DNA from 3 places in the Kitasatospora sp. SC0581 genome. Region 1 is predicted to be linked to each of the others. Evidence: riboswitches for the same ligand, from Rfam matches in the RefSeq annotation. Region 1 holds a riboswitch; each other region holds the start of a gene.
What was found. Region 1 has a riboswitch for S-adenosylmethionine ahead of ACLWS4_RS29300 (IclR family transcriptional regulator). Riboswitches for the same ligand answer to the same signal wherever they lie in the genome.
Positions count from the first base shown of each region.

Region 1 (2,256 bases):
TACCAGGTGCGGGTCGCGACCGCCGCGCTCCCCGGCGACCTCGCCACCGTCCCGGTCCGCCCCTACCTGGCCGCCGACGACCACGTCGAATGCCTGATCGCCCTCGCCGAGGAGGGGCTCGGGCGCACCTTCCTCGCGGGCGACGTGATCGACGTGGCCCGGCTCGCCGGGCAGCCCTTCGAGCCCGTCGAGACCGCCGCGGTGGTCGCCGCCTACCGGCTCGCCCCGGAGGCCGCCGCCCTCCTCGACCTCGCCGCCGAGCACGTGCCGCTCGGCGCCCTGCGGGACGTCCGCACCGTCCTGGAGGCCGAGGTCGCCCCCGAACTCCGCCGCCGGACCTCTGCCGGCACCCCGCCGTGCCACGGCACCTCGCCGCGCCACGGCACGCTGCTGCGCCGCACCGTCATCCGGCACCAGTGGGACGAGGCGCTGCTGCTCCCGGCCGGCGACGCCACCCTGCTGCTCACTCCGGTCGCCGACTACCTGCTCGGCCCCGAGGGCACCCGGCCGACGGACCGCGAGCGCACCGCCGCCCTCGCCGCCCTGCACGCCTGGGACGCGACCCTCCCCGGCAGCCCGGACGGGGCCCCGTGCACCGGCCTGTCGGGGCCGCGCCACCGCTGAGCCGGCCCCGCGGGGCGTGGCCGAGGGCGGGGGGACTTGCCGACCCGCCCCGGATGTCTTGTATCGTTCCTGGCGAATCATCCAGAGGGGTGGAGGGACCGGCCCTACGAAGCCCCGGCAACTCCCCGTTCGACCCGGCGTCCGAAGTACGCGCCGTGTTGGCGGGGGCAGTGCCAACTCCGGCCTGTCGCCACTGTGGCGCGGGAAAGATGAGGAGACACGGTGCTCTCTGTGCTGTCCTTCGCCCGGGCGCTTCCCGCCCCGGTCCTTTCGCGTACCCGTCTCGTGCCCGGCGCAGGCAATCGGCCGACTTCTCCGGCCTGTCCTCGCTGACCACACCCCCCGGCTCCCCGCCAGGAGCCGCCGTGAGCAGCGCGGACCCGCTGCTCCCGGGCCTTGAGACTGGAGTACCCATCCCATGGAGAACACGAGCGGCGTCGGCGTGCTCGACAAGGTCACCTCGATCCTCGGCACCCTGGAGGCCGGGCCCGCCACCCTGGGCGGCCTCGTCGCCGCCACCGGCATGGCGCGGCCCACCGCCCACCGGCTGGCCGTCGCACTCGAACACCACCGCCTGGTCAGCCGGGACGTCCAGGGCCGGTTCATGCTCGGCCCCCGCCTCGGCGAGCTCTCGGCGGCCGCCGGCGAGGACCGGCTGCTGGCCGCGGCCGGTTCGGTCCTCGCCCAGCTGCGGGACGCCACCGGCGAGAGCGCCCAGCTCTACCGGCGGCAGGGCGAGGTCCGGATCTGCGTGGCCGCCGCCGAGCGGCTCACCGGGCTGCGCGACACCGTTCCGGTGGGGGTCACCCTCCCCATGAAGGTCGGCTCCGCCGCCCAGATCCTGCTCGCCTGGGAGGAGCCCGAGCGCCTCCACCGCGGCCTGCAGGGGGCCCGCTTCACCGCCACCGCGCTGAGCGGCGTGCGGCGCCGCGGCTGGGCCCAGTCCGTCGGCGAGCGCGAGGTCGGGGTCGCCTCCGTGGCCGCGCCCGTCCGCGGCCAGTCCAACCGGGTGGTGGCCGCCGTCACGGTCTCCGGGCCGATCGAACGGCTCAGCCGCCACCCCGGTGCCCAGCTCTCCCAGGCCGTCGTCGAGGCGGCCCACCGGCTCACCGAGGCCCTGCGCCAGCCCTGACGGGGGCTCCGAGGCTCTCGGATTCCGAGGTTCCGGGGTTCCCTGGTTACGGGTTCCGAACCTCGGGTTCCGAACCTCGGGTTCCGAGACTCCGGGCTCCGGGGCGCACCTCCGCGCGCCCCGGGGCCCGGTTCCGGCCCGTACCGGTCCCGGGTCCGGCTTGGCTCGGGCCCGGTTCCGACCGGCTCAGGCCCGGTGCGGCAGGCCGGTGAGGCTGGGGCGGGGGATCCGGCTGATCACCGCGCCGATCAGTGTGCCGATCGACACCCCGAAGACCGCCGAGACGGCCGCCAGCAGCGACTGCGCCCCGTTCCCGACCTCGATCTGCGCGGTGTTCAGCAGACCGAAGGAGCCCGGCACGACGATCCAGAACGCCGGGAGGTAGAGCACCTGCCAGAGCGGACCGCCCGGCAGCCAGTGCACCAGGGTGGCCGCGACCGCGGCGGCCACGGCACCGGCCAGGCCGCCGATCGCCGCGCCGTGCACCGACCCCACCGCCA
Region 1 covers NZ_JBLRWA010000026.1:99,504-101,759, forward strand. Annotated here, with positions in the region: gene ACLWS4_RS29295 (hypothetical protein) at 1-624, shown strand, start outside; SAM riboswitch class I at 699-840, shown strand; gene ACLWS4_RS29300 (IclR family transcriptional regulator) at 1,043-1,756, shown strand; gene ACLWS4_RS29305 (threonine/serine exporter family protein) at 1,943-2,256, opposite strand, start outside.

Region 2 (2,256 bases), on a different contig from region 1:
AACCCGTGCGGCCCTAATGGCGGGCGGCGTACTCGGGGAGGGTGTGGATCGGGGGGCGTTCGAGGGCGGTCACCGGGTGGGTGTGGGCGGTGAAGGCGCGGGTTTCCGGGTCGCGGGTGAACTGGGTGAGGTGGGGGTGGACGAGGTCGGCGGAGGCCTTGAGGCGGTGGGTGCGGTCGAGGCGTTCCAGGGCGGTCCGGTAGATGGTGGCGGCCATCCGGCCGAGGGCCTGGCCGTCCTGGTGGCGGTGGTGCCGGACGCCGACGTCCACCTGGGCGAGGGCGTCCAGGCCGGCCAGCTCCAGGGCGTCGACCAGCAGGCCGAGTTCGACGCCGTAGCCGGTGGGGAAGGGCAGCCGTTCGAGCAGTGAGCGGCGGGCCGCGTACTCGCCGCCGAGCGGCTGGACGAAACCGGCGAGTTCCGGCCAGTGGAGGTTGAGCAGGGGGCGGGCGACGAGTTCGGTGACCCGGCCGCCGCCGGCGGGCAGGACGGCGCCCTCCGACTCCAGCGGGCGGTCGTACATGGCCTTGACCAGCTGGATGGACTCGTCGGTGAGCAGCGGGCCGACGATGCCGGAGACGAAGGCCGGGTCGAACTCGCGCAGGTCGGCGTCGACGAAGCAGACGATGTCGCCGTGGGTGACCAGCAGCGAGCGCCAGAGCACCTCGCCCTTGCCGGGGACGGCGGGCAGCCGGGGCAGGACGGCGTCGCGGTGCTCGACCCGGGCGCCGGCCTCGGCGGCGACGGCGGCGGTGGCGTCGGTGGAGCCGGAGTCGACGACGACGAGTTCGTCGACGAGCGGGAGGCGTTCCATCAGCTCGCGGCGGATGGTGCGGACGATGTCGCCGACGGTGGCCTCCTCGTCCAGGGCGGGGAGGACCACGCTGACCGTGCGGCCGGTGCGCTCCTTGGCGTCGAGCAGGGTGCGGACCGGCCGGTCGGCCGCGCTCCAGGAGCGGCGGCGCAGCCAGGACGCCGCCTGCGGGAGGAGCGCGGGAGTCGGTTCGGCGGGCACGGAGATCTCCTCGGCGAGGTCGGTGGGACGGGTCATCTCGCTTGGCGGACGGTCCCGTTCAGGTTTGACGCCTTCGGATACAGTCTTCGTACAGCGGTCGGACCTTTGCACGCCGGGGTCTCCGTTGAGCACCACCACAATTTCACAAGCTCATCCAGAGGGACTGAGGGAACGGCCCGTTGACGTCCCGGCAACCTTCTCGCGCGGCTGTCTGTCGACAGGCCCCGGCGGGACAGGTGCCAATTCCGTCCCGTGTCGCGACCGCGCCACGGGGAAGATGAGGAGAGAGGCCTCGCCATCATGGCTATCGACACTGCCGCACCCGTTTCCGTCGACCTCGGCCCGGCCGCCGCGCTGTCCTGTCGCGAGTGCGGCACCCGCTTCCCGCTCGGCCCCAGCTTCGCGTGCCTGGAGTGCTTCGGCCCGCTGGAGATCGCCTACGAGTTCGGCAGCGAGGGCGCCGAGGAGCTGCGCAAGCGGATCGAGGCCGGTCCGGCCTCCATCTGGCGGTACGCGCCGCTGCTGCCGGTGCCGGCCGACGTGGCGTCCAAGCCGAACCTGAACCCGGGGTGGACCCCGCTGGTGAAGGCGGACAACCTGGGCCGGGAGCTCGGTTTCACCGCCCAGCTGCACGTCAAGGACGACTCCGGGAACCCGACGCACTCGTTCAAGGACCGGGTGGTCGCGTGTGCGATCGAGGCGGCCCGGGCGTTCGGCTACACCACGCTGTCCTGCTCCTCCACCGGCAACCTGGCCGGCGCGGTGGGTGCGGCGGCGGCCCGGGCCGGGTTCCGGTCCTGCGTGTTCATCCCGCACGACCTGGAGCAGGGCAAGGTCGTCATGGCCGGGGTGTACGGCGGCGAGCTGGTCGGCATCGAGGGCAACTACGACGACGTGAACCGCTTCTGCTCGGAGCTGATCGGCGACCCGGCCGGCGAGGGCTGGGGCTTCGTCAACGTGAACCTGCGGCCGTACTACGGCGAGGGCTCCAAGACGCTGGCGTACGAGATCTGCGAGCAGCTCGGCTGGCGGCTGCCGGAGCAGATCGTGATCCCGATCGCCTCGGGCTCGCAGCTGACGAAGATCGACAAGGGGCTCCAGGAGCTGATCAGGCTCGGCCTGGTCGAGGACCGGCCGTACAAGGTCTTCGGCGCCCAGGCGGAGGGCTGCTCGCCGGTGTCGGCCGCGTTCAAGGCCGGCCGGGACGTGATCAAGCCGGTGAAGCCGGACACCATCGCCAA
Region 2 covers NZ_JBLRWA010000013.1:184,335-186,590, reverse strand. Annotated here, with positions in the region: gene ACLWS4_RS21545 (glucosyl-3-phosphoglycerate synthase) at 14-1,051, opposite strand; SAM riboswitch class I at 1,163-1,299, shown strand; gene thrC (threonine synthase) at 1,316-2,256, shown strand, end outside.
Region 2: another riboswitch for S-adenosylmethionine. It lies ahead of thrC (threonine synthase); the one in region 1 lies ahead of ACLWS4_RS29300 (IclR family transcriptional regulator).

Region 3 (2,256 bases), on a different contig from region 1:
AAGGTCACCGCGCACGCCATCGGCTGCTTCGACACCCGGCTGTCCGGGCTGATCGCCGGGGTGCTGGCCCGGCGGGGCGCCACGGCGCTGGTCTTCCGCGGCGACGACGGGCTGGACGAGCTGACCATCACCACCACCTCGCAGGTCTGGCTGGTGCGCGACGGGGTCGTCACCGAGTCCACCTTCGACCCGCGGGACGTGGGCATCGAGCTGGTCGGCATCGAGGCGCTGCGCGGGGCGGACGCCTCGTACAACGCCGAGGTCGCGCGGCGGCTGCTGGCCGGCGAGCACGGGCCGGTGCGGGACGCCGTCCTGCTGAACACGGCGGCGGCGCTGGTCGCGCTGGAGCTGGGCGACGCGCCGCTCACCGAGCAGCTGGCGGCCGGCATGGAGCGGGCCGCGAAGGCGATCGACTCCGGTGCCGCGCAGGACCTGCTGCGGCGCTGGTCGGAGGCCACCAGCCGGGCCTGAGGCGGTAGTTGGGGAGCCCGTGCCGGTACGCCGGTGCGGGCTCCCGTGCTGTCCGGATGCTGGATGCCCGTTTGACCACCCGGTGGACCCGGCCTAGAGTCTTCGCCAGGTCATGAGTGACAGCGCCAAGCCCCAGCTGGCTGTCCGGCAACCCTCCGTCCGTGGCGGGGTGCCCTGGGTGAGGACCGGGTCGTCACGGCAAGCCGTCCGTGCGACAAGCGCGGACGCCCGACGACTAGCACTCCCGGGGTCCCTTGCCCCAGAAGGAGTGCATCCCCATGTCTCTGGCCACCGAAATCCGCACCCCGCTCGCCGTCCTCGGCGCCGACGTCCAGGTCCCGCTCGCCAGCGGTGAGAAGGTCGGCTACGCGGCGCTCGACTACGCGGCGAGCTCGCCGGCGCTCCAGCGGGTGTGGGACGACGTCGCCGCCTACGCGCCGTACTACGGCAGCGTCCACCGCGGGGCCGGGTACCTCTCCCAGCTGTCCACCGACCTGTTCGAGCAGAGCCGCCGCACCGTCGGCGAGTTCCTCGACCTGCGCGAGGGCGACCAGGTGGTCTTCACCCGGGCCACCACCGACTCGCTCAACCTGCTGGCCTCCGCCGTCCCGGCCGGCACCCGGGTGTTCGCCTTCGAGACCGAGCACCACGCCTCGCTGCTGCCCTGGGCGCACGCCGGACTGGACGTCACCTACCTGCGGGCGCCGCGCTCGCGGGCCGAGGCGGTGGCCGCGCTGGACGCCGCGCTCGCCGAGACGCCCGAGGGCCCCAAGCTGCTCTGCGTCACCGGCGCCTCCAACGTGACCGGCGAGCTGTGGCCGGTCGCCGAGCTGACCGCGACCGCGCACCGGCACGGCGCCCGGGTGGTGCTGGACGCCGCCCAGCTGGCGCCGCACCACCGGGTCTCGGTGCGTGAGCTGGACGTCGACTGGATCGCCTTCTCCGGCCACAAGATCTACGCGCCGTTCGGCGCCGGGGTGCTGGCCGGCCGGGCGGACTGGCTGGACGCGGCCGAGCCGTACCTGGCCGGCGGCGGGGCGACCCGGACGGTGGCCCGGGAGGCCGACGGCTCGGTGGCCGTGCAGTGGCACACCGGCCCGGCCCGGCACGAGGCCGGCTCGCCGAACGTCATCGGCGCCTACGCGATCGCCTCGGCCTGCCGGGCGCTGACCGAGGCCGGCTTCGACGGGCTGGAGGCCCGCGAGCAGCAGCTGATCGCCCGGCTGACGGCCGGGCTGGCCGAGATCCCGCAGGTCAAGGTGCTGAACCTGTTCGGCGAGGGCTCCGCCCGGGTGGGCGTGCTGTCCTTCGTCGTCCGGGACTGGAACAGCTCGCACTTCTCCGCCGCGCTGTCCGCCGAGTACGGCATCGGGGTGCGCGACGGCCTGTTCTGCGCCCACCCGCTGGTGCGCACGCTGCTGGGCGACGAGGACGAGGCACCGTCCGAGTGTGGTGCGCCCGAGCCGTCGCTGCCGGGCGAGCGCAGCCTGAACGCGATCCGGGTGAGCTTCGGTGCCGGGACGCCGGACGAGCACGTCGACCGTTTCCTGACCGCCGTCCGGGAGCTGGTCACGGAGGGCGCGGCGTGGAACTACCGCAACGAGGGCGGGCGCTGCGTCGCCACCGTGCAGGTCGAGCGGGGCCGGCGCGCCGAGGGCTGACCGCTACTCGTCCAGGCCGAGGGCGAAGGCGGCCTCCAGGTCGTGCTGGGAGTAGGTGCGGAAGGCGATCTGGGTCTCGGTGTGGGCCACGCCCGGGACCTTGTTGAGCCGGCCCGGGATGACC
Region 3 covers NZ_JBLRWA010000002.1:364,214-366,469, forward strand. Annotated here, with positions in the region: gene trpD (anthranilate phosphoribosyltransferase) at 1-471, shown strand, start outside; SAM riboswitch class IV at 580-698, shown strand; gene ACLWS4_RS04765 (aminotransferase class V-fold PLP-dependent enzyme) at 750-2,132, shown strand; gene ACLWS4_RS04770 (Lrp/AsnC family transcriptional regulator) at 2,136-2,256, opposite strand, start outside.
Region 3: another riboswitch for S-adenosylmethionine. It lies ahead of ACLWS4_RS04765 (aminotransferase class V-fold PLP-dependent enzyme); the one in region 1 lies ahead of ACLWS4_RS29300 (IclR family transcriptional regulator).